DNA from 4 places in the Streptomyces sp. NPDC127190 genome. Region 1 is predicted to be linked to each of the others. Evidence: riboswitches for the same ligand, from Rfam matches in the RefSeq annotation. Region 1 holds a riboswitch; each other region holds the start of a gene.
The links. A riboswitch is a leader RNA that binds a small molecule or an ion and turns the genes downstream of it on or off. The one in region 1 is predicted to bind cyclic di-AMP.
Positions count from the first base shown of each region.

Region 2: linked by a shared signal. The riboswitch ahead of ACFVIU_RS17825 (NlpC/P60 family protein) and the one ahead of ACFVIU_RS10300 (transglycosylase SLT domain-containing protein) in region 1 are both predicted to bind cyclic di-AMP.
Region 3: linked by a shared signal. The riboswitch ahead of ACFVIU_RS23970 (transglycosylase family protein) and the one ahead of ACFVIU_RS10300 (transglycosylase SLT domain-containing protein) in region 1 are both predicted to bind cyclic di-AMP.
Region 4: linked by a shared signal. The riboswitch ahead of ACFVIU_RS38270 (M23 family metallopeptidase) and the one ahead of ACFVIU_RS10300 (transglycosylase SLT domain-containing protein) in region 1 are both predicted to bind cyclic di-AMP.

Region 1 is NZ_JBHXVE010000005.1:12,688-19,717, reverse strand. Features, by position in the region: gene ACFVIU_RS10315 (ATP-grasp domain-containing protein) at 1-1,240, shown strand, start outside; gene ACFVIU_RS10310 (FAD-dependent oxidoreductase) at 1,287-2,489, shown strand; gene ACFVIU_RS10305 (HAD family hydrolase) at 2,610-3,422, shown strand; gene ACFVIU_RS10300 (transglycosylase SLT domain-containing protein) at 3,458-3,946, opposite strand; cyclic di-AMP (ydaO/yuaA leader) riboswitch at 3,952-4,131, opposite strand; gene ACFVIU_RS10295 (polyprenyl synthetase family protein) at 4,664-5,674, shown strand; gene ACFVIU_RS10290 (outer membrane lipoprotein carrier protein LolA) at 5,957-7,030, shown strand, end outside.
Region 2 is NZ_JBHXVE010000010.1:144,816-151,845, reverse strand. Features, by position in the region: gene ACFVIU_RS17840 (esterase/lipase family protein) at 1-679, shown strand, start outside; gene ACFVIU_RS17835 (peptidoglycan DD-metalloendopeptidase family protein) at 900-2,333, shown strand; gene pcrA (DNA helicase PcrA) at 2,400-4,868, opposite strand; cyclic di-AMP (ydaO/yuaA leader) riboswitch at 5,131-5,304, shown strand; gene ACFVIU_RS17825 (NlpC/P60 family protein) at 5,312-6,670, shown strand; gene ACFVIU_RS17820 (hypothetical protein) at 6,718-7,030, opposite strand, start outside.
Region 3 is NZ_JBHXVE010000016.1:85,530-92,559, reverse strand. Features, by position in the region: gene ACFVIU_RS23985 (nucleoside triphosphate pyrophosphohydrolase) at 1-582, shown strand, start outside; gene ACFVIU_RS23980 (cytochrome P450) at 754-2,070, shown strand; gene ACFVIU_RS23975 (transglycosylase family protein) at 2,249-3,376, shown strand; cyclic di-AMP (ydaO/yuaA leader) riboswitch at 3,559-3,731, shown strand; gene ACFVIU_RS23970 (transglycosylase family protein) at 3,735-4,445, shown strand; gene eno (phosphopyruvate hydratase) at 4,860-6,140, shown strand; gene ACFVIU_RS23960 (septum formation initiator family protein) at 6,328-6,804, shown strand; gene ACFVIU_RS23955 (DUF501 domain-containing protein) at 6,901-7,030, shown strand, end outside.
Region 4 is NZ_JBHXVE010000050.1:2,343-9,372, forward strand. Features, by position in the region: gene ACFVIU_RS38255 (dihydrofolate reductase family protein) at 1-301, shown strand, start outside; tRNA gene ACFVIU_RS38260 (tRNA-Met) at 426-499, opposite strand; gene ACFVIU_RS38265 (PP2C family protein-serine/threonine phosphatase) at 655-1,848, shown strand; cyclic di-AMP (ydaO/yuaA leader) riboswitch at 2,106-2,283, shown strand; gene ACFVIU_RS38270 (M23 family metallopeptidase) at 2,291-3,322, shown strand; gene ACFVIU_RS38275 (aldo/keto reductase) at 3,396-4,340, shown strand; gene ACFVIU_RS38280 (PrsW family intramembrane metalloprotease) at 4,395-5,756, opposite strand; gene trmB (tRNA (guanosine(46)-N7)-methyltransferase TrmB) at 5,820-6,647, opposite strand; gene lhgO (L-2-hydroxyglutarate oxidase) at 6,923-7,030, opposite strand, start outside.

The DNA.
Region 1 (7,030 bases):
GTTCGAGGTCGACCGTGACGTGCCGGGACTGATCGTCAAGTTCGGCGACTATCCGCTGCACCACGGCGGTGTGGGGGCCATCCGCAGCCTGGGCCGGCTGGGGGTGCCCATGTACGCCGTCACCGAGGACGCGTACACGCCGGCCGCCGCCTCGCGCTATCTGAAGAAGGCGTTCGTCTGGCCGACGACGGGCGCGGAGGACCCCGGCCACCTGGTCGAGGGCCTGCTGCGCATCGGCCGCCGGATCGGCCGCCCGGCGGTGCTGGTCCCGACGGACGAGGAGGCCGCCGTACTGATCGCCGAGCACCAGCACGAGCTGGCCGGCTCCTTCCTGTTCCCGCGCGTGGACCCCGCGCTGCCCCGCCGGCTCGCCAGCAAACAGGGACTGCACGAACTGTGCGTGGAACACGGTGTCGCGAGCCCGCGGACCGCGTTCCCGCGCTCGTACGACGACATCGCCGCCTTCGCCGACACGGCCCGCTTCCCGGTGGTGGCCAAGAACCGCGAGGCGTTCGTCCGGCGCGAACGCCCCGCCGTGTACGGCACCACGCGGATCGCCACCCGCGCGGGCCTGCTCGGCCTCGCCCGCGACTGGGGCGACGACCCCGGCGTGGTCCTCCAGGAGTATCTGCCGCGCGAGGAGGCCGAGGACTGGATCGTGCACGCCTGCTTCGACCGGGACTCCGCCCCGCTCGCGCTGTTCACCGGGGTGAAGGTCCGCTCCTGGCCGCCGCACGCGGGCATGACGGCGACCGCGTACGTCGTCGACAACCCGGAACTCTCCGACCTCGCCGCCCGTTTCATCAAACAGATCGGCTTCAGCGGCATCATCGACCTCGACCTGCGCTTCGACCGGCGCGACGGGCAGTACAAGCTCCTCGACTTCAACCCGCGCATGGGCGCCCAGTTCCGGCTCTTCGAGAGCGAGTCGGGGGTGGACGTCGTCCGCGCGATGCACCTAGACCTGACCGGCCGCACCGTTCCGGAGGGGGAACAGCGCGCCGGCCACCGTTACATCGTGGAGAACATCGACCTGCCCGCCCTCCTCGCCTACCGCCGCAGCGGCTATACGACGCCGCACGCACCGGCGAGGGCGAGCGGGACCGAACTGGCCTGGTTCGCGGGTGACGACCCGCTGCCGTTCCTCACGATGCTCGCCCGCTTCGTGCGCCCGGGCGCGAAGCACCTCTATCAGCTGTGGCGGACCAACCGCCGCGGCAGCAGCACCTCCACGAAGTAGGCAAGGCCACCGAGGGGTGGCGCACCGCGTCCTGGGGAGGGACTTCGTGATGCAACCGGTTGCAGTCATCGGGGCGGGGCCGTTCGGCCTGTCCACCGCCGCCCATCTACGGGCGCGCGGCATCCCCGCCCGGGTCTTCGGCGACCCCATGGTCAGCTGGCGTGACCACATGCCCGAGGGCATGCTCCTGAAATCGACCCCCGCCGCCTCCAGCTTCCACTGCCCGCAGTCCGGCCACACCCTGGGCGACTACTGCGACGCGGCCGGGATCCGCCGCCTGGTGACCGACGAGGACATCATCCCGGCGGAGACGTTCATCGCCTATGGCGAGTGGTTCCAGCAGCGGCTGGTCCCCGACCTGGAGCGGGTGCGGGTCGTCTCCGTGGACCGGGACAGGAGCGGAGGCTTCGAACTGAAGCTGGACTCGGGGGAGTTGTTCACCGCGCGCGCGGTCGTCGTCGCCACCGGCCTGTCCGGGCTGGCGCATCTGCCCGCGGAACTGGCCGGTGCGGCGGCCGACGGCCCCGCCCCGGCGGGCCCGGTCTCGCACAGCTCCCAGCACCACGACCTCGGCCGCTTCGCCGGCAAGGAGCTGATCGTGATCGGCGCCGGCCAGTCCGCGCTGGAGACGGCGGCGCTCGCCGCCGAGGCGGGCGCACGGGTGCGCGTGGTCGCGCGCGGCCGCGGCCGGGTCGCCTTCGGCGCCCCGCCCTGGGGCCAGCCGAAGCTGCGCCCCGAGTCCCCGTTCGGCCGCGCCTGGTCGCTGTGGGCGCTCAGCTACCACGCGCAGCCCTACCGCCACCTGCCCGAGGCCACCCGCCACTACCTGGTCCGGCGGGTCCTCGGCCCGCTCGGCGCCTGGTGGCTGCGCGAGCGCTTCGAGAGCGCCGTGCAGGTGCAGGAGGTGCAGCGGGTGGTGAGCGCCGAGGCGCCGGACGGCACCCCCGTCCTCACCGTCCGCACCCACGGCGGCCGTACCGAGCGGCTCACCGCCGACCATGTCATCGCCGCGACCGGCTACCGCGTCGACATCGCGGCGATGGACTTCCTCGGCCATGAGCTGCGCACCCGGCTCGCGCTCAGCCGGGGCACGCCCAAGCTCGGTGCCGGCTTCGTCTCCTCCGTACCCGGCCTGTACTTCACCGGCCTGCCGGCGGCGTCGTCGTACGGACCGGTGATGCGCTTCGTGTGCGGTACGGACTTCGCCTCCCCGCGCCTGGCGAAGCACCTGGCCGCGGCCCACGGCTGAGCTCCGGGCCGACGCGGGGCGTCATCAGCGGGAAGACACACACCAGTTGGGGGTGATCAGCACACAAGTGCGCGCTGTGACAGATGAGTCGGCGGGGCGTGGTGTCCGTATTCTCTGATCATGGCACCCTCCTCCGCATATTCACTCATCGCCACCGACCTGGACGGAACCCTGCTGCGCGGTGACGACACCGTCTCCGACCGGTCGCTCGCCGCGCTCGCGCGGGCGGCGCGGGCCGGTGCCCGGCATCTGGTGGTCACGGGCCGCCCGGCCCCGCGGGTACGGCCCCTGCTGGCCGTGCTCGGCTGCACGGGGCTCGCGGTGTGCGGGCAGGGCGCGCAGGTCTACGACGCCGGGGCCGGCCGTCTGGTGTGGTCGGTCCGGCTGGACCGGGAGCTGGCCGAGACGGCGCTCGGCAAGATCGAGGCGGAGGTGGGACAGGTCTTCGCCGCCGTCGACCAGGACGGGGTGGACGGGCTCACGCTCATCGAGCCCGGGTACCGGATGCCGCATCCGGCCCTGCCCGCGGTCCGGGTCGGCCGGCGCGACGACCTGTGGTGCGCGCCCATCAGCAAGGTGCTGCTGCGCCACGCCACCCTGTCGGACGACGAACTGGCGGCCACCGCGCGCGCGGTGGTGGGGTCGCTGGCGACGGTCACCATGTCGGGCCCGGGGATGGTGGAGCTCCAGCCGCGCGGGGTGACCAAGGCGACCGGGCTGGCGCTGGCCGCCGAGCGGCTCGGCACCGGCGCCGACCGGGCGCTGGCGTTCGGGGACATGCCCAACGACGTCCCGATGTTCGAGTGGGCCGGGCACGGGGTCGCCATGGCCAACGCGCATCCGGAACTGAAGGCGGTGGCCGACGAGGTCACCCTGTCGAACGAGGACGACGGCATCGCCGTCGTCCTCGAAAGACTCTTCCCTACCGACTGACCGGTTCTTCAGTAGGCACCGGCCGGTCGGGGACCTCAGTACGCGCCGAAGACGTTGTCGATGGACCCGTACCGCGCGGCGGCGTAGTTGCAGGCGGCCGTGATGTTCGCGACCGGGTCGTAGGGGTCGAAGGAGGTGCCGGCCACGTGGTAGGCCTGGAAGGTCGGGTCGATGACCTGGAGCAGGCCCTTGGAGGGGATGCCCGCGGCGGCGTTGGAGTCCCAGAGGTTGATGGCGTTCGGGTTGCCGGAGGACTCCCGCATGACATTGCGGTAGATGCCGTTGTAGGTGCCCGGGATGCCCTTCTGGGCCATGATCGCGAGCGACTCGCGGATCCAGCCGTCGAGGTTGTTCGGGTACCCGGCGAGCGTGGTGGAGGCCGTGGCGGTCGTGCCGGTGGCGGCGGACGCGGTGGTGGCGCCGATGAGCGGCAGGGCGAGGACGGCGACGCCGGTGCCGGCGACGGCGAGCGCGCGGACGAGGCGGTTGGTGCGGGGACGGCGGGGCTGAGCGGCAGCAGACATGGGGGCGTTCCTCTCCGGCGCCTGCGAGGTGAGCTGTCGGGTTCGGGCGGGGAGGTGCCCGGCCGTGCCCTGGAGGAGGCATGGCTTCACCCCTAGCCGGGCCGGTGCGGCGTGTGCCTTCCGGTCCGGCGGCTTACCTGGGTCCCCCGCTCCTGCCGTACGAATGGGTTCGTGGATGGGTATGCGGGCGGCGGCAGGATTCGGCGTCCGCCCGACGGCCCGGAACGTATGCGAGAGCACATGTCGGGAACAAGTACTGGATTCACACAACGCACTATTTGACCTTGGTCTGCGCCATATGGGGTACTTGATCCTTTGCGGTTGCCAATGCTCAACTCGCTTGCAGGACAAGGAGGAAGCGGGCCTGCGGGGGAGGGGTGCCCGGGACTGGCCGCGTGACCCAATTCACGGAATAGCAAGTCATTCCAAAACGGACATGAGGGATTCAAGGTACCCATTGGATCTAATGGGTGTAATGGATGTAATGGAGTTGCCCGCGCGGCGCGACAAGGCGCTCGGAGTTCTGTTAAGTCGATAGATGTCCGTTCTTGCCATCCGATCGGAACCTTAGTGATCATGATCCGATGTCGACCGGGCTGGACCGGTGGGCGCTATCGGTGATCGAAACAGGACCGGATACGCTGACTCGAGTGATGGCAGCGACCTATCGACAAACCGTGTAATCGCCAGCAGACACCAGCAGACAGGAGACCCCTCGTGACCGTCGTCGGGCCGTTCGGGCTGAGCGTGCGGGACCAGGCTCTGGAAGCCGATGTCCAGGCCGGATTGACGGCTGTCGAGGAAGGCTTGCTCGAGGCCACCAAGAGCGAGGTTCCGTTCATCACGGAGGCCGCACAGCACCTCGTACGGGCCGGCGGGAAGCGGTTCAGGCCACTGCTCGTCATGCTCGCGGCGCAGTTCGGCGACCCCTACGCCCCGGGCGTGGTGCCGTCGGCCGTCGTCGTCGAGCTGACCCATCTGGCCACGCTGTACCACGACGACGTCATGGACGAGGCCGCCGTGCGGCGCGGCGTGGACAGCGCCAACACCCGCTGGGGCAACTCCGTCGCGGTCCTCACCGGCGACTTCCTCTTCGCCCGGGCCTCCCAGATCCTCGCCGACCTGGGCCCCGAGGCGGTCCGGGTCCAGGCCCTCGCGTTCGAACGGCTGGTCACCGGCCAGATCCTGGAGACCGCCGGTCCCTCGGACGGCCGTGACCCGGTCGAGCACTACCTGGACGTGCTCGCCGGCAAGACGGGCTCGCTGGTGGCGGTCTCCTGCCGGTTCGGCGCGATGATGTCCGGCGCCGACGAGACGGTCGTCGACGTCCTCACCCAGTACGGCGAGCGGCTCGGGGTCGCCTTCCAGCTCGCCGACGACGTCCTGGACATCGCCTCCGACTCGCACGAGTCCGGCAAGACCCCGGGCACCGACCTGCGCGAGGGCATCCCGACCCTCCCCGTGCTCCGGCTGCGCGAGCGGGCGGCCCGGCTGGGTCTGCCCGAGGACATCGCGCTGTGCGAGCTGCTCGACTCCGACCTCAGCGACGACGCACGGCACGCCGAGGTGCTGACCGCGCTGCGCGCCCACCCCGCGCTGGAGCAGGCCCGCCGGGACACGGTGCGGTACGCGGAGGAGGCGCGGGCCGCGCTGTCGCCGCTGCGGGAGTGCGACGCCAAGGCAGCGCTGCTGGAGCTGTGCGACGCGGTGGTCCACCGGGCCGGCTGACGCCCGTTCGACGGATGCCCTGCGGGCCCCGTGCGGGCCCCGTGCGGGCCCCGTGTGGGCCCTGGGCGGGCCCGACCCCTACGGGTTCGAAGCGGTCGCAGCGCCTCCATGTCATACCCCAGGCGTACACGGAGTTGGCTCCGAGGTCTGACGCTTTCTCATGGCCGATTTGGTGAGATGGAAACCACGGAAATCACCACTCCTCACCGATTCGGGTGAGAATGGCGGCTCAGGTGGACCAGCGTGGGGACAGCCGCCGCCGACGACGGAGGTAAGGCACACATGGCACCGTACGAATCCGACGACGCACCGAGCGCTGCGCGGGACGAGGACGCGCGCTCCGGCCGACGCAAGGCCGCCCGGTACGCCGTGCCGGTCGCGGTGGTGGGAGTGGCGGCGGCCACCATCGGGCTGGTCCCGGCGCTCGCCAACTCCGGCGACCCGGACCTGCCCCGGGTCACCGCACAGCAGCTCATCGAGAAGATCGCCAAGTCGGACGTGCAGCAGCTGTCCGGCACCGTGAAGATCAGCACCGACCTCGGCCTGCCGAACCTCGGCGGCCTGGAGAACAGCCTCGCCTCCGGCGCGGGCAAGGGCGACGGCTCCTCCGCCGACCCGCAGGCCAAGCTCACCGAGCTGGTCTCCGGCACGCACACGCTGCGCGTCGCCGCCGACGGCCCCGACCGGCAGAAGCTGTCGCTGCTGGAGACCGGCGCCGAGTACAGCATCATCCACAACGGCCGGGACGTCTGGGGGTACGACAGCCGGAGCAACCAGGTCCACCACAGCACCAAGGCCGCTGACGGCGCCCGGCACGGGGAGCGCGCGGGCGAGCCGCCGGCCACGCCCAAGGACTTCGCCGACCAGGCCCTGAAGGCGGTGGACGACACCACGTCCGTCACCGTCGACGGCACCGCGCAGGTCGCCGGGCGGGACGCCTACAAGCTGCTGATCAAGCCCAGGCAGTCGGGCACCACGGTCGGCGCGATCAGCATCGCCGTCGACGCGAAGACGGGCCTGCCGCTGAAGTTCACGCTGACCCCGAAGAGCGGCGGCGCCGCCGTCGTCGACGTGGGCTTCACCCAGGTCTCCTTCGCCAAGCCGGCCGCCGCCACCTTCGACTTCACCCCGCCCAAGGGTGCGAAGGTCACCGAGGACAAGCAGGACCACAAGGCCCGCGAGCACGCTCCGGCGGCGGGCCGGGACTTCGCCCGGGGGTTCGATCCGGCCGAGGTGCTGGGCAAGGGCTGGTCGTCCGTCGCCACCTTCGACACCGGTGCCAAGGGCGGCCTGCCCACCGGCGCCAAGGGCGGTGACCTCGGTGGCTTCCTCGGCTCGCTCGGCGACCAGGTCTCC
Region 2 (7,030 bases), on a different contig from region 1:
CGGCCCGCCCGCCGCGGACGGCACGGCACAGCTGCCGGTGCGGCCGGGACCGCCGGTGGTGCTGCTGCACGGCTTCATCGACAACCGCTCGGTGTTCGTGCTGCTCCGCCGCCATCTCGCCCAGCACGGCCGGCAGCGGGTGGAATCGCTCAACTACTCTCCGCTGACCCGGGACATCCGCACCGCGGCGGAGCTGCTCGGGCGGCACATCGAGGAGCTGTGCGAGCGCACCGGCAGCGCGCAGGTCGACATCGTGGGGCACAGCCTCGGCGGCCTGATCGCGCGGTACTACGTGCAGTGCCTCGGCGGCGATCTGCGGGTGCGCATGCTGGTCACCCTCGGCACGCCGCACTCCGGGACCCGGGTGGCGCCGCTGGCCGACGCCCATCCGATCGTGCGCCAGATGCGGCCGGGCTCCGCGGTCATCGAGGAGCTGGCCCGGCCCGCGCCCGGCTGCCGTACCCGCTTCGTCAGCTTCTGGAGCGACCTGGACTCCATCATGGAGCCGCTGGAGACGGCCTGCCTGGACCATCCCGATCTGGACGCGCAGAACATCCGGGTCTCCGGCATCGGGCATCTCGCCCTGCCGGTGCACCCGGCCGTCGCGGCGGGGATACGCGAGGCCCTCGACTCGGCACCCGCCGGGGACCTGAGCGCGGGCGGTCTGACGGTGGCCTGAGACGCGGTCCGGCACCGGCCCGCCGGTGACGCACGGTCACCCGACCTCGAACGCTCATCGAACAGAAGGCCAAGGTCGCGTCCGGCCTCCCCCGAAACACGGCCGATTGCCCGTTTCCCGCCACCTCGAAACCAGCCGAAGATTGTCGCGCCCGTATACCGCCGGGTACAGTCGCCGCACTGCTCTGGCAGCCCCTGTTGTCGAGGCGAAAGAGAAGTTGGTGAACGACCGTCACCCGTCGGGGACCATGACCACCCCGGCCCCGGCTTCCGACGCCTCGACCGCGCACTACGCGCCGTACGGGACACCGGAAGTCCATTACGACGACCTCACCACGTACGGCGGCCACGGCGCCACCGGATTTCCCGCCGGGGCCGGGAACGGCACGGCCTTCGACACGGACCCGCTCTTCGGCAGCCTCCCCGGCGACCCGCACTCCACCGGCGCGTACGACACCACGCAGTGGCAGACCGGCACCGGCCAGGTCCCGGCCCACGACGCGTACGCGGCCCAGCACCACACCGGCTACGACTCCGGCGCCTACGACAGCACCGCCTGGACCTTCCCCGCGCAGGCCACGGGCAACGACGTCAGCGGTGAGTGGGACGCGAGCGCCTGGCTCCAGCCCGAGCAGTCCGGCGCCGCCGACGCCACCCAGCAGTGGGAGTGGGGCACCCAGGCCTTCGACACCGGCGCGTACGACGCCACCCAGTGGAACCCGGCCGAGCAGACGGCCGTACCGGCGGAGCCCGAGCAGGGTGCCGAACCGTTCGACCAGCAGCCCACGGCGACGTTCGAGCAGGTGGCGTACGACGATCCCGCCGCGGACGAACTCCCCGAGCAGCCCGGGCTGTTGGAGGAGCAGGAAGAGGTCACCCCGGCGCCGGTGACCCGCGCGGGTGCGCGCGGCGGGGCGCGTTCCCGGCGCCGTACGCCCGCCAAGCGCTCCGCGCTGCTGACCATCGCCGTGCCCTCCGCGTGTGTGATGGGGGTCGCCGGGATCGCCGCCGCCTCCGTCGGCGCGCTGACGGACGACGGCGGCAAGGACACCACCGCCACGGCCTCGGACGCGCACGCGGTTGCGCCCTCGGTCGCCAACAGCAAGCTGGACACCCAGCTGCGGACGCTCTCCGCCGGCGCCGACGACTTCGCCGACCGGGCGAGCCGTACCCAGGAGCGGATCGACCTCAAGAACCAGCAGGAGCTCCAGAAGAAGAAGGCGGCCGCGGAGGCCGCGCTCAAGGAGCGGCTGCGGCCCAAGTTCGTGCTGCCGGTGACGCAGAAGGGGCTCAGCGCCTACTTCGGGCAGGCGGGCGTGAACTGGATGTCGGTGCACACCGGCATCGACTTCCCCGTCGCCTACGGCACCACGGTGATGGCCGCCACCGACGGCACCGTCACCACCAAGTGGAACAGCGCCTACGGCAACATGCTGATCCTGACGGCGAAGGACGGCACGCAGACCTGGTACTGCCACCTGTCCAGCTATCGCGTCCCCTCCGGTACGACCGTGAAGGCCGGCGATCCGATCGCCTACTCCGGCAACTCGGGCAACTCCACCGGCCCGCACCTGCACTTCGAGGTGCGGCCGGCGGGCGGGGCGGCCATAGACCCCCTGCCGTGGCTGCGCAGCCACGGCCTGGACCCGACGTAGGGCACCGGACGGAGGGCCCCCGGTGCGACGTAAGGCACCGGACGGACGGCCGCCGGTGCCGTCCTGCTAGAGCTTCTCGACCGGCGCGTACCGCAGCAGCAGCCGCTTGGCCTTGCCGTCGCCGAAGTCGATGGTCGCCTGGGCCTTGTCGCCCACGCCGGACACGGCGACGACCGTGCCGAGTCCGAACTGGTCGTGCGTGACCCGGTCGCCGACCGCCAGGGACACCACCGGCTTCTCGGAGGCGCGCCGGGTGGCGAATCCGGAGGCACCCGACGCCGAGGAGCGGGAGCGGGTGGTGGACAGCGAGGCCGCCACCCCGGACGAGACCGGCGCGGTCGCCCCGGTCCGCTTCCACTCCACATGGGTGGGCGGGATCTCCTCCAGGAAGCGGGAGGGCGGGTTGTACGACGGCTGACCCCAGGCGCTGCGCATCGCCGACCGCGTGAGATACAGCCGCTCCCGCGCGCGCGTGATGCCGACGTACGCCAGGCGCCGCTCCTCCTCCAGCTCCTTGGTCTGGCCGAGGGCGCGCATGTGCGGGAAGACGCCGTCCTCCATGCCGGTCAGGAACACGACCGGGAACTCCAGGCCCTTGGCGGTGTGCAGGGTCATCAGGGTGATGACGCCGTCGCCGTCCTCCTCGTCGGGGATCTGGTCGGAGTCGGCGACCAGGGCGACCTGCTCCAGGAAGTCGGCGAGCGTCCCCCGCTCCTCCTCGCCGCGCTCCTGCTCGAACTCCAGGGCGACGGAGGCGAGCTCCTGGAGGTTCTCGATCCGGGTCTCGTCCTGCGGGTCGGTGGAGGCCTGCAACTCGGCCAGGTAGCCGGTGCGTTCGAGCACCGCCTCCAGGACGGTCGCGGGTCCGGCGCCGGACTCGACGATCGTGCGCAGATCCTCCATCAGCGTGTTGAACCGCTTGACCGCGTTGGTGGAGCGCGCGGCCATGCCGTACGCCTCGTCCACCCGCTTCAGTGCCTGCGGGAAGCTGATCTTCTCGCGCTGGGCGAGGGCGTCGACCATCGCCTCGGCGCGCTCGCCGATGCCCCGCTTGGGGACGTTGAGGATCCGGCGCAGCGGCACCGAGTCCTCCGGGTTGGCGAGCACCCGCAGGTAGGCGAGGACGTCCCGGACCTCCTTGCGCTCGTAGAAGCGGACGCCGCCGACGACCTTGTAGGGCAGGCCGACGCGGATGAAGACCTCTTCGAAGACACGGGACTGGGCGTTGGTGCGGTAGAAGACGGCGACGTCTCCCGCGCGTGCCTCGCCCGCGTCCGTGAGGCGGTCTATCTCGTCGGCGACGAACTGGGCCTCGTCGTGCTCGGTGTCGGCGACATAGCCGGTGATCCGGGCGCCCTGGCCGGCGTTGGTCCACAGGTTCTTCGGGCGGCGGGACTCGTTGCGCTCGATGACCGCGTTGGCGGCGGACAGGATGGTCTGTGTGGAGCGGTAGTTCTGCTCCAGCAGGATCGTGGTCGCGTTCGGGTAGTCCTCCTCGAACTGGAGGATGTTGCGGATCGTCGCACCGCGGAAGGCGTAGATCGACTGGTCCGCGTCACCCACGACGCACAGCTCGGCGGGCGGGATGTCGTACTCGCCGGGCGGGACGTCCTCGTCGTGTTCCCCGGTGCCGACCAGTTCGCGCACCAGCGCGTACTGGGCGTGGTTGGTGTCCTGGTACTCGTCCACCAGGACGTGCCGGAAGCGGCGGCGGTAGTGCTCGGCGACGTCGGGGAAGGCGCGCAGCAGGTTGACCGTCGTCATGATCAGGTCGTCGAAGTCGAGCGCGTTGGCCTCGCGCAGCCGCGACTGGTAGAGCGCGTAGGCCTGGGCGAGGGTCTTCTCGAAGCCGTCGGTGGCCTGGGCGGCGAAGTCCTCCTCGTCGATCAGCTCGTTCTTCAGGTTGCTGATCTTGGCGCTGAAGGACTTCGGCGGGAAGCGCTTGGGGTCGAGGTCCAGGTCGCGGCAGACCAGGGCCATCAGGCGCTTGCTGTCGGCGGCGTCGTAGATCGAGAACGACGAGGTGAAGCCGAGCTTCTTCGACTCGCGGCGCAGGATGCGCACGCACGCGCTGTGGAAGGTCATCACCCACATCGCGTTCGCGCGCGGGCCGACGAGCTGCTCCACGCGCTCCTTCATCTCGCCCGCGGCCTTGTTGGTGAAGGTGATCGCGAGGATCTGGCCGGGGTGGACATGCCGCTCGCCGAGCAGGTGGGCGATGCGGTGGGTGAGCACGCGGGTCTTGCCGGAGCCGGCGCCGGCGACGATGAGCAGCGGGGAGCCGGCGTGCACGACCGCGGCGCGCTGGTTCTCGTTCAGCCCCTCCAGGAGGGCCGCCGAGTCGATGGCGGGACGCGGGGCGCCGTCGCGGTAGTAGGAATCCCGGTCCGGCGGCACGTCGAACTTCCCGCCGAACAGATCGTCCGGAAGCGGCTCCGGAGCGTGATCGTCCTCGGTCGGCGGCGGGGGCTCCTCCTCGTGCCCACGCGGGGGCTGGAGGTCCGCCAGGAAGCTGTCGTCAAAGAGGCTGCTCATCGCTCTCCGAGTCTAGGGTGCCCCACCGACAACCGGTCGCCGTCCCCGGAACCCGGCCGACCGACGACCCCGCCGATCACGGCCCGCGGGGCGCCCGCCGACCGCTCACGCTGCGGAAGCGCCTGCTCACGCGCGTAGACAAGTGCCCCCAGGTCACGGAAATGTATCGGACATACCTCGCACCAACCTTCACAGGACGCACACGAGTTGGCTAGGTTGCCGTCAGGCCGCACGACCCCTCTCCGGCGAACCTCGCCGGGCCGCGCGGCCTCCGCCGAATCCGGCGCGCCCCGCAGGGTGCACCGGAGCCGGGGACCCACCGATCCTGGGGTGAATCGGCCGACCTCCCGCCCGGGACGACGCCGTAGGGCAACCCTTCCGAAGCACCCGCCCGAACCCGACAGCTAACCCGGTAGGCGGCGTGTTGGAAGGAGTCGCCTCTTTTGGCGTCGCACCGCAAGCCGTGGCCCGGCGGCACCCATGGACCGGGCCTGCGCGGCCCCGCCCTGGCCACCGCCGCGTTCACCTCCGTGGCCGTCCTGTCCCAGACGGCCGAGGCCGTCCCCGCCCCCGACGGCAGGCCCAGCCTGGAGGAGATCGAGAAGAAGATCGACGAGTTCTACCGCCGCGCCGACTCGGCCGCGGAGGCGGAACCGGCGGCCCGGCAGCGCGCACGCTCGCAGGAGTCGGCGGCCGCCCGCCAGCGCGCCCGCGCGGAGGCGGCGGAGGCTGCCCGGCAGGGGGCGCCCTTCGAGGAGCGGGGAGCCGCCCGGCAGGGCACCCGCTTCGAGGAGCCGGGAGCCGCCCGGCAGGGGGCCCATGCCGCTTCCGCGGAGGCGTCGGCCGCGCGGCGACCGGCGCACGCGGCGGAAGCGCGCCGGGACGACCCGGGCCAGGACGACCCGCGCGCGGGGGGCGCCCGGCCCGCGGGGCGGCACGCCCGGGCCCGCGCGGGCCTGGTGCCGTTCGCCGCTGCGCCGGACGTGGCCGCTTCGCTGCTCGATGAGTTCCCGCAGGACCACTTCGCGCCGAGCCGGGTGATGAACCGGCTGGCCTCGCGCGTGAAGGACGCGGCGGAGCGGACCAGGGCCACCGCCGGCGGGAACGCGCGCGGCCGGGACGCGGGCCGGGACGCGCTCGGCGAGGTCACCGATGCGGGTCCGCGGGGCGAGCGCCCTGGCACGCGCGCGATGGCCGACCGGGGCGCGCTGGCATCGGCTGTCGCCAACCGGGGCACGCCGATACCGGCTGCCGCCGACCGGGGCACGGCGACACCGGCCGCCGCCCCGTACGACGTGAAGACCGCCAAGGCCGCCGTCCAGCGCAAGCTCGCCACCGCGCGGGAGCTGCTGTTCCGGCTGACCGCCGAGGCGGACGCCCGCTCGGCCGCGCTCGCGGGGCGGAAACGGGCGGAGGGTGCCGGTCCGGCGTACGGGGCCCAGGTCACCCGGGCCGAGCTGGCGGTCGCCTTCGCCCGCGCCCAGATCGGCAGGCCGTACGTGTCCGGCGCCAGCGGCCCCGGCTCCTACGACGCCTCCGGCCTCACCCAGGCCGCCTGGAAGGCCGCCGGCGTCACCCTTCCGCGCTCCGCCCGGGACCAGGCGGCCGCCGGCACGCCCGTGCCGCTCGCCGACGCCCGCCCCGGTGACCTGGTCTTCTTCTACGACGACAGCAGCCACGTCGGCCTCTGCACGGGCAACGGCATGATGATCCACTCCCCCGAGCCGGGCGCGTACATCCGTGAGGACTCCGTGTACCGCTGGGGTGAGTCACTCGTCCACAGCGTGGTGCGCCCGGGCTGACCGGTGACGACCGGGGCGCGCGACTCGCTTCATGGCACCGGCGGCCGTCAGGTCCACAGCACGGCGATGAACACGTTCGTCGCCGTGAGGGCGCCGACCAGGCCGAACTGGCCCTTGTCGATCGTCTCCTCGTCGCGCTTCACATAGACCAGGCCGAGGATCACGATCAGCAGCGCCAGCTTGATGCCGATCTTGATGGTGTTGATGTGCGCGCCCTGGGCCTGGTTCAGGCCGACCAGGGCCACGCCGGTGACCAGCATGGTCAGCGCGCCGTGCAGCATCCCGGGGACGAACCGGGCCGTGCCCTGGCCCATCGCCTTCATCTGGGTGAGGAAACCGCCGAGCAGCGCGGCGATACCG
Region 3 (7,030 bases), on a different contig from region 1:
CGGGCCGAGTGCCCGTGGTCCTCCCGGCAGACCCACGAGGGCCTGGCCAAGCACGGCATCGAGGAGATGTACGAGCTGGTCGAGGCGATCGAGGCCGGGGACCGGGTGGAGCTGCGCGAGGAGCTGGGCGACGTGCTGCTCCAGGTGGTCTTCCACTCCCGGATCGCCGAGGAGCACCCGGACGCGCCGTTCTCCATCGACGACGTGGCCGGCGGCATCGTCGCCAAGCTGATCCACCGCCACCCGCATGTCTTCGGCGACGAGAAGGCCGAGACCCCGGAGGACGTCAAGGCGCACTGGCTGCGCACCAAGGCCGAGGAGAAGCAGCGCGACTCGGTCACCGAGGGCGTCCCGCTCGGCCAGCCCGGCCTGGCCCTCGCCGCCAAGCTCGCCTCCCGCGCCCGCACGGCCGGCCTGGACGTCCCGCTGCCCACGGGCGAGGGCGTCGGCTATGAACTCCTCGCCCTGGCCGCCCACGCCGAGGCGAACGGCACCGACCCGGAGGCGGCCCTGCGCGCGGCGGCCCGCGTCTACCGCGACGCGATACGGGCGGCGGAGGGACTGCCGGAGGAGAAGGCGTAACAGGCACGAGAAGGTGCAACAAGGGGAGAAGGCGTACCAGGGGAGAAGGCGTACCAGGGGAGAAGGCGTACCAGGGGAGAAGGCGTACCAGGGGAGAAGGCGTACCAGGGGAGAAGGCGTAACAAGGGGGAGGCGCGAGGGGAAGGGGGCGCAGCCGGATACCGTCGAGAGGTGACCGAGCTGCCCCACCCCCCGACCACCCCCGACGCCACCCCCGGCACCCCCGGACCCGTCCCCCCTCCCGCCCCTCCCGCCCTCTTCAGCTGGGAGTTCGCCGCCGACCCCTACCCCGCCTACGCGTGGCTGCGGGAGCACGCGCCGGTGCGGTGGACCCGGTTGCCCAGCGGGGTCGAGGCCTGGCTGGTCACCCGGTACGCCGATGCCAAGCAGGCCCTCGCCGACCAGCGGCTCAGCAAGAACCCGGCGCACCACGACGAGCCCGCGCACGCCAAGGGGAAGACCGGTATCCCCGGGGAGCGCAAGGCCGAGCTGATGACGCACCTGCTGAACATCGACCCGCCGGACCACACGCGGCTGCGCCGGCTGGTGAGCAAGGCGTTCACGCCCCGCCGGGTCGCCGAGTTCGCGCCCCGGGTGCAGGAGCTGACCGACCGCCTCATCGACGGGTTCGCGGCCCGGGGCTCGGCCGACCTCATCCACGAGTTCGCCTTCCCGCTGCCCATCTACGCCATCTGTGACCTGCTCGGTGTCCCGCGCGAGGACCAGGACGACTTCCGGGACTGGGCGGGGATGATGATCCGGCACGGCGGCGGACCCCGGGGCGGGGTCGCGCGGTCCGTCAAGAAGATGCGCGGCTACCTCGCCGAGCTGATCCACAAGAAGCGCGCGGCGCTGCCCGCGGAGCCGGTGCCCGGCGAGGACCTCATCTCCGGTCTCATCCGCGCCTCCGACCACGGCGAGCACCTCACCGAGAACGAGGCCGCGGCGATGGCGTTCATCCTGCTGTTCGCCGGTTTCGAGACGACCGTCAACCTCATCGGCAACGGCACCTACGCGCTGCTCACCCACCCCGGCCAGCGGACCCGGCTCCAGGCGTCCCTGGCCCGCGGCGAGCGGGACCTGCTGGAGACCGGTGTCGAGGAGCTGCTGCGCTTCGACGGCCCGGTGGAGCTGGCCACCTGGCGGTTCGCGACCGAGCCGCTGACCATCGGCGGCCAGGACATCGCCCCCGGCGACCCGGTGCTCGTGGTGCTCGCCGCCGCCGACCGGGACCCGGAGCGGTTCGCCGACCCGGACGTGCTGGACCTCGGCCGACGGGACAACCAGCACCTCGGCTACGGCCACGGCATCCACTACTGCCTGGGCGCCCCGCTCGCCCGGCTGGAGGGCCAGAGCGCGCTCGCCACGCTGTTCACCCGCCTGCCCGACCTGCGGCTCGGGGCCGATCCGGCCGAGCTGCGCTGGCGCGGCGGGCTCATCATGCGGGGCCTGCGCACCCTGCCGGTGGAGTTCACGCCGCGCGCCTGAACACCGGCCGACCCGATACCCCGCGGGGCGAGGTGACACACCATCAGCTCTGTGATCTTCACGTGATCTGCGCGGCATGAACTTGTGACAAGTGATCGTTGCCGATACGTTCACCCATCAGCGTGGCGCCCCGCACCAACCGCCACGCCGCTCCTGTTGTCGCACGAAAGGCTTCCGCATGCTCTCCGGGAACGGTCGTCACCGTCGCCCCCGTCAGGCTCCGGCCCTCCTCGTCGCGGCCGGAGTGACCGGCTCCGCCATCGCGATCCCGCTCCTCGGCGCCGCGAGCGCCAACGCGGCCGACGGAACCACCTGGGACAAGGTCGCCGAGTGCGAGAGCGGCGGCTCCTGGAGCGCGAACACCGGCAACGGGTACTACGGCGGTCTCCAGATATCCCAGGACGACTGGGCCAAATACGGCGGCACGCGCTACGCCGGCAGCCCCGACCAGGCGAGCCGTTCGCAGCAGATCGCGGTCGCCGAGAAGATCCTCGCCGACAAGGGCACCACGCCCTGGGCCACCTGCGCCCTGCTGTCCGGGCTGACCGCGAACTCCGGCTCGGTGGACGTCGACACGGGCGTCGGCGGCTCCGGTGGCTCCGGCGGCACGGGTGACGCGTCCGGTTCCACGGACAGCTCCGGTTCGTCCGGCTCGTCGGATTCGGGTACGTCGTCCGACCCGACGACGGGCTCGACGGGCTCGACCGGCTCGGCGGACTCGACGGGCTCGGCTTCCGGTTCCGGCACGGACAGCGGCACCGGCTCCGGCGGCGCCGGCTCCTCCGGCCCCTCCACCTCGACCCAGGACCCCGCCTCGACCCCCTCCTCGGGTACGGGCAAGGGTTCCGGCGCGCACCACGGCAAGGCGCACGGCTCCACCCCGAGCGGCACCCCGAAGCCGGGCACCTCCGCGCCGACCGGCAGCCAGAACCCCAAGGAAAGCGACACTTCCACCCCGGACACGCCGGAAGCGGACGATCCGGACCCGACCCAGCAGAGCGCCGGCTCCTGGAGCCTGGTGGACACCGGTTCGCTCAGCAGTGGCGGGCGTCACCGCGGGGACAGTGCGGACGAAAGCGTGACAAACGGTCAGAACGACGCCGCTTCGGGCCGCCATGCCTCCCGTCGGCCGGAGACTTACACCGTGCGCGCGGGGGACTCTCTCACCTCCATTGCGGACTCCCTTGGGGTCGACGGCGGATGGCATGCCCTCTACGCCGAGAACCAGAAGTCCATCGGGTCCGACCCGAACGACATCAGTGCCGGTCAGACGCTGAAAGTCGGTACCGAAACGGGCGTAAATTAGGGCCAGTTGACGCCCCGCTTGATCGCTAATGTCCGTTTTGGCGAAAGTGTGGGATGAGTCTCAGAAGCCCTGATCGTCTTTGAAATTCCGCCGATCGCGTGTCTACGGTCAGGACCGCTCGCCACCGCGAGCCCCGGCGGTCGCAACGCCGAATCCTGCCAGCGGCCACCCGGGAACAGTCGTCGCTTCGAGCGCCGCAGGCAGGAGCGGGGGAACCAAGGTAGGTGCCGTGACCGGCCGTTGAGGCCGGAACCGGCTTGGGGTGAAGCCGCGCCCCGCGCAAGCGGAGTGCGGCCGGGCAACTCAACCGGCCCGAACCCGACAGCTCACCTCGCAGGCGTCGGTGAGGGGATGATCCATGCTGTTTTCCGGCAAGGGCAAGCACCGTCGTCCGTCCAAGGCCGTCCGCGCCGTCGCACTCGCCGGTGTCGCCGGTGCCGCCGTCGCCGCCCCGCTGATGGCGGCCGGCAACGCCTCCGCCGCCACCGCCTCCCAGTGGGACGCCGTCGCCCAGTGCGAGTCCGGCGGCAACTGGGCCATCAACACCGGCAACGGCTTCTACGGCGGTCTCCAGTTCTCCGCCTCCACCTGGGCCGCGTACGGCGGCACCGCCTACGCCTCGACCGCCGACAAGGCCAGCAAGGCGCAGCAGATCTCCGTCGCCGAGAAGGTCCTCGCCGCGCAGGGCAAGGGCGCCTGGCCGGTCTGCGGCACGGGCCTGACGAGCACGCCGTACAACGGCTCCGCCCCGGCCGGCGGCACCACGACCAAGAGCACCGGCTCCACGACCAAGAGCACCGGCACCACCAGCCGCTCCACCGACGGGCAGGCCGCCACCCGCTCCACCCAGCGCACCACCCCGTCCCCGAGCAAGACCGTGACCACGCCGACCGGCAAGAAGGTCAAGAAGGGCGACGGCGAGTACAAGGTCGTCGCGGGCGACACCCTCAGCACCATCGCCGAGAAGCACCACGTCCAGGGCGGCTGGAAGAAGCTGTTCGACCTGAACAAGGACATCGTCACGGACGCCGACCTGATCTACCCGGGCCAGCAGCTGCACCTGAAGTGACCCGCGGCCCCGCGCAGAGCCACAGCGCCCTCACCACCGGGCCCCCCACACTCGTCGCCGAGTGAAGCCCCGGTGAGGGCCGACCCCCCCGTCCCCGCGGGCCCCCCCCCCCGGCGCGTTCTCCCCCGTACGCGCCGGGGCGGGGCTTTTCCATGACCGGCCCTCGGCCGCTCCGGGCCGGCCCGGCTCTTTGCCGAGCCGTCGTCCTCTTTGCCGAGCCGTCGTCCGCTGTTCTTCCGCACCCCCCTTTGTTCCGACGGTGAACAATGGGTACCGTCTGCGTGTCCTTCCCCGTCCACGGGCCGGTCGGTCGGCTGGCCGATGGCCCTGGGGCGGTTAGGCTCTAGTCGCAAGGCACAGCCGTAAGGCAGACCGCCCCGCACTTCCAGCGTCACATCCAAGAAGGAGATGCTCGTGCCGTCCATCGACGTCGTCGTAGCCCGGGAAATCCTGGACTCCCGAGGCAACCCCACGGTCGAGGTCGAGGTCGGCCTCGACGACGGCAGCACGGGTCGTGCCGCCGTCCCGTCCGGCGCCTCGACCGGCGCCTTCGAGGCCATCGAGCTCCGCGACGGCGACCCGAACCGCTACCTGGGCAAGGGTGTCGAGAAGGCCGTCCTGGCCGTCATCGAGCAGATCGGCCCCGAGCTGGTCGGCTACGACGCCACCGAGCAGCGCCTGATCGACCAGGCCATGTTCGACCTGGACGCCACCGACAACAAGGGCTCCCTCGGCGCCAACGCCATCCTCGGCGTCTCCCTCGCCGTCGCCCACGCCGCCTCCGAGGCCAGCGACCTCCCCCTCTTCCGCTACCTGGGCGGCCCGAACGCGCACCTGCTGCCGGTGCCGATGATGAACATCCTGAACGGCGGCTCGCACGCCGACTCCAACGTGGACATCCAGGAGTTCATGATCGCCCCGATCGGCGCGGAGTCCTTCTCCGAGGCCCTGCGCTGGGGTGCCGAGGTCTACCACACCCTGAAGAAGGTCCTGAAGAACAAGGGCCTGGCCACCGGCCTCGGCGACGAGGGCGGCTTCGCCCCGAACCTCGGCTCCAACCGTGAGGCCCTGGACCTCATCCTGGAGGCGATCAAGGAGGCCGGCTACACCCCCGGCGAGCAGATCGCCCTCGCCCTCGACGTGGCCGCGTCCGAGTTCTACAAGGACGGCTCCTACGTCTTCGAGGGCAAGAACCGCTCGGCCGCCGAGATGACCGAGTACTACGCCGAGCTGGTCGAGGCGTACCCGCTGGTCTCCATCGAGGACCCGCTGTTCGAGGACGACTGGGACGGCTGGAAGACCATCACCGACAAGCTCGGTGACAAGGTCCAGCTGGTCGGCGACGACCTGTTCGTCACCAACCCCGAGCGTCTCGCCCGCGGCATCGAGGAGGGCACCGCCAACGCCCTGCTGGTCAAGGTCAACCAGATCGGCTCGCTGACCGAGACCCTGGACGCCGTCGAGCTGGCCCAGCGCAACGGCTTCAAGTGCATGATGTCCCACCGCTCCGGCGAGACCGAGGACGTCACCATCGCCGACCTGGCCGTCGCCACCAACTGCGGCCAGATCAAGACCGGTGCCCCGGCCCGCTCCGAGCGCGTCGCCAAGTACAACCAGCTGCTGCGCATCGAGGAGATCCTCGACGACGCCGCGGTGTACGCCGGCCGCAGCGCCTTCCCGCGCTTCAAGGGCTGAGCCGGCAGACAGCCGAGCCGGCAGACAGCCGAGCCGGCAGAGGGCTGAGCCGGCAGAGGGCTGAGCCAGTAGGGGCTAAGTCCTCGCCAGTCGTACGTACGTCCCCGTACCCGGTCCCGTACCGTGTCCGGGGACGTACGCACGTGTGCGAGCAGCAGGCGACAGACAAGGGGAGGCGGTACGCCAGATGGCCGTGAAGGACCGGGACCGTTTCTCCACCGCGACCAGGCTGCGGCTGCTCGGCGAGCAGACCGCGGCCCGGGTCTACCGCTCCCAGACCAAACGGCAGGCCCGCCGCTCCCGGCTCACCGGACGGGCGGCGCTGCTCGCGCTGGTGCTGTGCTCGCTGATCGTCGCCCTCGCGTACCCGATGCGGCAGTACGTCTCCCAGCGCGCCCAGATCTCCGACCTCCAGCGGCAGCAGGAACAGGCGCGCGAGCGCGTGGAGCAGCTGCGCGACCTCAAGGCGCGCTGGCAGGACGACTCCTACGCCGAGCAGCAGATCCGGCGGCGGCTGCACTACGTGATGCCCGGCGAGACCGGGTACGTGGTGGTCGACCCCGGCGCGGCCCGGCAGTCCCGCACCGACCTGCGCGCCGCCCACCGGCCCTGGTACGCGAACGTCTGGGACGGGATCGACAAGTCCGACGCCTCCGACCAGTGACCGGTACCGTCGGCTGAGCAGCAGCCTCGGCCATCGGCCGGCCACCGACGACACGTCCTCGGCCGGCCACCGACAGAAAGTCTTTCGAAAGCAGTCATGGAAACGCCTCCGCCGCCCACTCCGCGCACCGAGCCCACCGACGCGGACGTCGAGGCCTTCAAACAGCAGCTGGGCCGCCCGCCGCGGGGCCTTCGGGCCATCGCGCACCGCTGCCCGTGCGGTCAGC
Region 4 (7,030 bases), on a different contig from region 1:
GGTCCACGCGGAGGAGGCGGCGCTGGCGAAGCTGGACCTGGCCGATCCGCGGCTGCCCGGCGCCACGGTCTACAGCAGCCTGGAGCCCTGTGCGCGGCGGGCGTCGCGGCCGGCGCCCTGTGCGGAGCTGATCCTCGGGGCGGGGGTGCGCCGGGTGGTCACCGCCTGGCGGGAGCCGGACACCTTCGTGGCGTCGGCCGACGGGGCCGGGCTGCTCGGTGCGGGGGGAGTGGAGGTCGTGGTCGTCCCCGAGCTGGAGGCGGTCGCCAAGGCGCCGAACTCTCATCTGTTGGCGGGCTGACTCCCGGCCCGCTTGGCCCGGTGAAACAGGCCGGCGCCCCTGCGGGGGCGCCCCTAGGGCCGTACACGCTCATGGAAACACTCAGGGCCGGAAACCATTGCTGGTTTCCGGCCCTGAGTTTCAGTAGCGGGGACAGGATTTGAACCTGCGACCTCTGGGTTATGAGCCCAGCGAGCTACCGAGCTGCTCCACCCCGCGTCGTTGTGACTTCAGTGTACGTCATCCGTGGGGTCCCGCGCACATCGGTTTACGGCGGGTCCTTTGGACGGGCTCATCCGGTCGGCCCACCGGGGTCGCCCGGCCTTGCCGGGCCCGCAAATCTGGAGGTACGTCGGACATGCGGGAGAGACACGGTGCGCCCTGGTGAGGTGGAGGAGAGCCCGTACGCCAGGGCGGGCGGCCGGCTCCCCGGCGACCCGGTGCCCGGGCCGGGCCACGGCGACCGGCCCGCCCCCGTGCGCCCTTCCCCGCTTGCTCCGCGCCGTCCGAGTGCCCGCGCCCTGGCCCGGGGCCTGCCCGTCCTGCTGATCTTCTGCGGTGTCCTCTACGGCCTGCTGACGCCGAGGGACTTCACCGCCGTCCCCTTCTTCACCGCCGCCGTGCTGATCGCGGCCCCGCTCAGTTCGCTGCGCAGCACCGCGCTGACCGGCCTCGCGGCGCTCGGCGCCACCTACGCCGTGCATGCGCAGGGCGGTGCCCGTCCGGCCGTGGCCACGGTCACCGATCTGGTCACCGTGGCCAGCGTCGCCGTGCTGGCCGGCGCCATCAACCGGGTGGTCCGCCTGGGTGACCGGCGGCTGGCCTCCGCCCGGGAGATCGCCGAGGCCGCCCAGCGGGCCGTACTGCCGGAGCCCGCGGCGCGGATCGGCGGTTTCCGGATCGCCGCCCGTTACGAGGCGGCGCGGCAGGACGCGTCCATCGGCGGCGACCTGTACGCGGTGCAGGACAGCCCGTACGGCGTCCGGCTGATCGTCGGGGATGTGCGGGGCAAGGGGCTGGGTGCCGTCGCGGCCGTCGCCGTGGTGATCGGCGCGTTCCGGGAGGCGGCCGAGCAGGAGGCCACGCTGGAGGAGGTGGCGCAGCGGCTGGAGCGGGCGCTGGCCCGCGAGGGCGCCCGGCGGGACGGTATCGACGCCTTCGAGGGGTTCACCACCGCCGTACTGGCCGAACTCCCGCACGGCGAGGGGCTCGTCCGGGTCGTCAACCGCGGCCATCCGCCGCCGCTGCTGCTGTACGCCGACGGCGCGGTGCGCACGCTGGCCGGGCCCGAGCCCGCGCTGCCGCTCGGCATGGGTGATCTCGGGGTGTGGCCGGACCGGGTGCTGGAGGCGGCCTTTCCGGGTGGGGCCACCCTGCTGCTCTACACCGACGGGCTGTCCGAGGCCCGGGACGTCCACGGCCGGTTCTACGACCCCGAGCGGCGGCTTACCGGCCGTACCTTCGCCGGTCCGGGCGCGCTGCTGGGGCGGCTCGCGGACGAGGTGCGGAGGCACTCCGGGGGAGGGATGGCGGATGACATGGCGCTGCTCGCCGTACGGCACCCCTGAGGGTCTCCCCGCAGGGGGTTCACGATGAGTGACCGGGCGACTCCGCGCGCATAACATCTGAGTCACCATCAAAAACGCTGTGACTCCTGAACGGTGGCCGAGTCGCCGTCAACTCGCCCGGTTTGCTGGTCTTGTGACCCTTAAGTACCGGCATAAAAGGTTAACGATCAAGCTGGACGGGCTTGGAAAGTAACCGCAGGGTCTATTAACGTTCGATAACGCAGCGCGGTCGTCCCAGCCGTCACAAGAGGCGGCTCCGTGCGCACGCGCCGAATCCCGTAAGGGAACCGGGGAACCACCACCTTGGGGTGAATCACGCGGACACCGTCGTGGACTTGCCGAGCGGACTCGGCCCACGATCGGTTTACGCGCGTAGGAGACCTTCCTGCTCCGAACCCGTCAGCTAACCCGGTAGGCGGAGGAAGGAAAGGAGCGCGCCCGCGTGGCGTCCAACCGGCCTGCCCCAGAAGCCCCGTTCATACCCGCTCAGCGCGAGACGGACACCTTCGGATACGGCTCCCCCGCCGCCGAGGACGGCCCCTGGGAGGAGTGGAACCCCACTGCGGAGTCCGTCGCTCCGGTCCGCGGTCGGCACCGCGTCGCCAAGCAGCGCGGCGGCTTCGCGCGCAGCTCCACCGTCCTCGGTGTCGGCGTGATGGCCGCCGTCGGCGCGGGCGGCATGGCCAGCGCCAACCCCGGCAAGGTGCCGGTCTCCGTCTCCATGCCGGACCTGGACTCCGTCGAGCACCTCTTCGGCGGCGACTCCGCCGACGCCCCCAAGGACGCCGGCGGCACGCTCGGCACCGTCGGCGTGGCCTCGGCCGAGGCCGGGCAGAGCGGTGGCGCGGGCGAGGCCCTGCGCAACCGGATCATGGCCCAGGCCGAGCAGCAGAAGGGGCAGGCCGACAGCAAGGCCACCATCGCCGCGCTCGCCGCCTCCGAGAAGCAGACCGCCGCCGCGGCCGCCAAGGCCGAGCAGGCGGCCGCCGCCAAGGCCGCCGCCGCCAAGCAGAAGGCGGAGGCCGACGCCAAGAAGGAGGCCGAGGCCAAGCGCCTGGCCGAGCTGGCCAAGCAGTACTCGCTGCCGGTCGTGTCCTACACGATCACCGGCACCTTCGGGCAGCCCGGCTCGATGTGGTCCTCCGGCTACCACACCGGCCTGGACTTCGCCGCCCCCACCGGCACCCTCATCAAGTCGGTGCACGCCGGCAAGGTGACCGAGGCGGGCTGGGCCGGCGCCTACGGCTACCGCACGGTCATCACCCTCGACGACGGCACCCAGCTCTGGTACTGCCACCAGTCCTCGATCAACGTCTCGGTCGGCCAGCAGGTGAACACCGGCGACGTCATCGGCCGCGTCGGTGCGACCGGCAACGTCACCGGGCCGCACCTGCACCTGGAGGTCCACCCGGACGGCCAGCCCACCGCCATCGACCCCATGGCCTGGCTGCGCGACAAGGGCCTCAACCCCTGACAGGCCCGGCTTTCCGGGTGAACGCGGCGCCGGCGGAGGAATGCGCTTCCTCTCGCCGGCGTTGGCATTGATCATGACTTCACTGCGCACACTCGGCTCTTCCGACCTCGAGGTCTTCCCGCTCGCCCTGGGCGGCAACGTCTTCGGCTGGACCGCCGACGAGGACACCTCCTTCGCCGTCCTCGACGCCTACACGGCCGCCGGCGGCAACTTCATCGACACCGCGGACGTCTACTCGGCCTGGGCCGAGGGCAACAAGGGCGGCGAGTCGGAGACGATCATCGGCGCGTGGCTGAAGGCGCGCGGCAACCGCGACAACGTCGTCGTCGCCACCAAGGTCAGCCAGCACCCCGAGTTCCAGGGCCTGTCCGCGGCCACCATCAAGGCCGCCGCCGACGCCTCCCTGCGCCGTCTCGGCACCGACTACATCGACCTGTACTACACCCACTACGACCAGCCCGAGGTGCCGGTCGAGGAGATCATCGGCGCCCTGGACGAGCTGGTGAAGGCGGGCAAGGTCCGGCACATCGCCGCCTCCAACATCGGCGCCGAGCGCCTTCAGGCCTCCCTGGACTTCTCCGCCCGCGAGGGCCTGGCCCGCTATGTCGCCGTCCAGCCCCACTACAACCTGGTCTCCCGCGACACCTACGAGGGTGACCTCCAGGACCTCGCCGCCCGCGAGGGCCTGTCCGCGGTCCCGTACTACGCCCTCGCCTCCGGCTTCCTGACCGGCAAGTACCGCCCCGGTGCGACGGTCGACAGCGCCCGCGCCGGAGCCGCCGCGAAGCACCTGGAGTCCGAGCGCGGCCGGCGGGTCCTCGCCGCCCTGGACGAGGTCGCCGCCGCCCATGAGGCCCCGGTCGCCACGGTCGCCCTGGCCTGGCTCGCCGCCCAGCCGACGGTGGCGGCTCCCATCGCCTCGGCCCGTACGGTGTCCCAGCTGCCGGCCCTGACGGAGGTGGCGAACCTGACCCTGACGAAGGAGCAGCTCACGACGCTGACCGAGGCGTCGGCCTGATCACCGTCTCCCCGGTGTGACCCGGCGGTGCCGATCCCCGCGAGATCCCGGCCCCTAGGTGCGGTAGGGGTTGTATGCGGGATACCCGGAGTACCCGGAGTACCCGGAGTACCCGGAGTACGTGGAGTATCCGGCGTACCCGGGGTTTCCGGGGTTCGGCGCCGCCGGGTGTGCGTACGGCGGCCAGTACGCCGGGGCAGGGGCGATGGCCCGGGCCGCGTACTCGAGCGCGGGACGCGCCGTCTCCCTGCGGCGCCACAGCTCCTCCAGCACCTCCCGCTCCCGTACGACGAAGTCGGCCCCGGCCCGGCCCCGGCGCCCCCGGCGCCGCAGTGACGCCAGCGAGGTGGCGTACGTCTCGTACTCCGCCACCACCCGGGCGGCCGGGCGCCCGGCGTGGTGCCGGGCGAAGTCCCGGGCCATCCGCCGCGCCCGCATCGAACCGAGCGCGAACGGCTCGCCCGGGCCCAGCCACCCCGCCGACACATACGCCGGCAGCTCCTCCCGCACGATCCGCAGCTCCCGCTGCCGCGTCCAGATCGACAGCCAGGTCAGCAGCGCGAACACGGGCACCATGAAGCCGCCGTACACGCCGAAGAAGCCGTACGGCCCGAAGGTGGCGGAGCCGTTCCACAGGGCGTGCATGCTCATCGCGAGCAGCAGCCCGCCGAGCGGCACCAGGGTGCGCCGGGCCCGCTGCCGCTCCCCGGACAGCGCGGCCACGCCGAAGCCGAGCCCGGTGAGGGTGGTGAACAGGGGGTGCGCGAACGGGGACATCACGATGCGCACGAAGAAGGTCGCGGCGGTGACGGAGGCGATGCCGCGGTCGCCGGTGAGCTGGTCGGTCCCGAAGGCCGTACCGAGGTAGAGGATGTTCTCGGTGAACGCGAACCCGGTCGCGGTGGTCCCGGCTATCACCACGCCGTCCACGATCCCGGTGAAGTCGCGTCTCTTGAAGAGGAAGACCAGCAGCACGGCCGCGGCTTTCGCGGACTCCTCGACGATCGGCGCTATCACCGTCGCCCCGAGGGTGTCGGCGCCGGCCTGGTCGGCGGTGGCGGTGGCTATCCAGTGGGTCGCGAAGCTGTTGGCGACGATGGCTATCAGCGCCGCCGCGCAGGCCCCCCAGGCGAAGGCGAAGACCTGGTTCCGCCAAGGGCCGGGCTCGACCCGGTCCAGCCAGCGGAAGGCGGATATGAGCCAGGGCACGGGCAGCACGGCCAGCCCGAGCCCGACCAGGAACCCTTCCGTGCCGGTCTGCCGGCGCACCAGCGCGAGAATCACCAGCCCGGACAGCGCGAGCAGCGTGATCAGTGCTCCGTACCGCACCCACCGGTGCTGCCACCAGTGCGGATGGCGCAGGGTGCCGCCGCCGGGGCTGAGGGGGTAGGTCGGGTACGGGGGACTGGTGGCCACGGGCATCGACCCTAACGACGGCGGGACGAGGGGCCGGCGCGTTTCCGCCCCTGCTTGCTGGACTTATCCGTCCTGGCCGTGCGGTACGCGCCGGAACAGCAGATCGTTCACCACATGACCCTTGTCCAGCCCCTGCCCCTCGAAACGGGTCAGCGGCCGGAATGCGGGCCGGGGCGCGAAACCGCCGTCCGCCTGCGTGTTCTCGAAGGCCGGGTGGGCGCTGAGCACCTCGAGCATCTGCTCGGCGTACGGCTCCCAGTCGGTCGCGCAGTGCACGATCGCGCCGGGCTTCAGCCGCTCGGCGGCGAGCGTCAGGAACTCGGGCTGGATCAGCCGGCGCTTGTGGTGCCGCTTCTTGGGCCAGGGGTCCGGGAAGTACACGCGCAGCCCGTCGAGGGAGTCGGGCCGGAGCATCTCGCGGAGCAGGATGATCGCGTCCCCGTTGCCCACCCGGACGTTGGACAGCCCGTTCTGGTCGGCGAGGTTCAGCAGGTTGCCCTGGCCCGGGGTGTGCACGTCGATGGCGAGGATGTTGGTGTCCGGGTCGGCGGCGGCCATCTGCGCGGTGGCCTCGCCCATCCCGAACCCGATCTCCAGCACGACCGGCCTGTCGTTGCCGAACAGCTCGCCGAGGTCGATGATCCGCTGCCCGTCGATGTCCAGCCCCCACTGGGGCCACAGCCGCTGGAGGGCGTCGGCCTGCCCGGCCGTCACCCGGCTGCGCCGCGGCTGGAAGCTGCGGATCCGCCGCTCGAAGTGCGAGCCGGCGGGGTCGGCCTTGGGCCCGTCGGGAAACCGCGGCTCGCCCTTGGCCCGGGTGTGCCGGATGGAGTCGCCGGGGGCGTGGAGGGCCGACGAGGGGGCTTCGGGGAGGTTCAGGGAGTCAGACACAGTGCTTCCGATTTTACGGCGCGCGGGGAGCGCCTCCCGGAGGTCGGTCGCGTGGAGAGAACGGTCGCTCGCGTGGAGGGATCGGCTGGGTTCGTGCGGGGAGCGGTCGGGTCGGTGCGGGGGACGGCCGGTCTCGTGCGGGGAGCGGTCGGGTCGGTGCGGGGGACGGCCGGTCTCGTGCGGGGAGCGGTCGGGTCGGTGAGGGGCGCGGCCGGTCTCGTGCGGGGAGCGGTCGGGTCGGTGCGGGGCGCGGCCGGTCTCGTGCGGGTACGGCACTACAGCGAGCCGAGCATCGACAGCGCCCGGCGTCCGACCTCCCTGCCGATCGGCAGGGAAGCGGTGGCGGCCGGGGACGGGGCGTTCAGCACATGCACGGCGCGGCT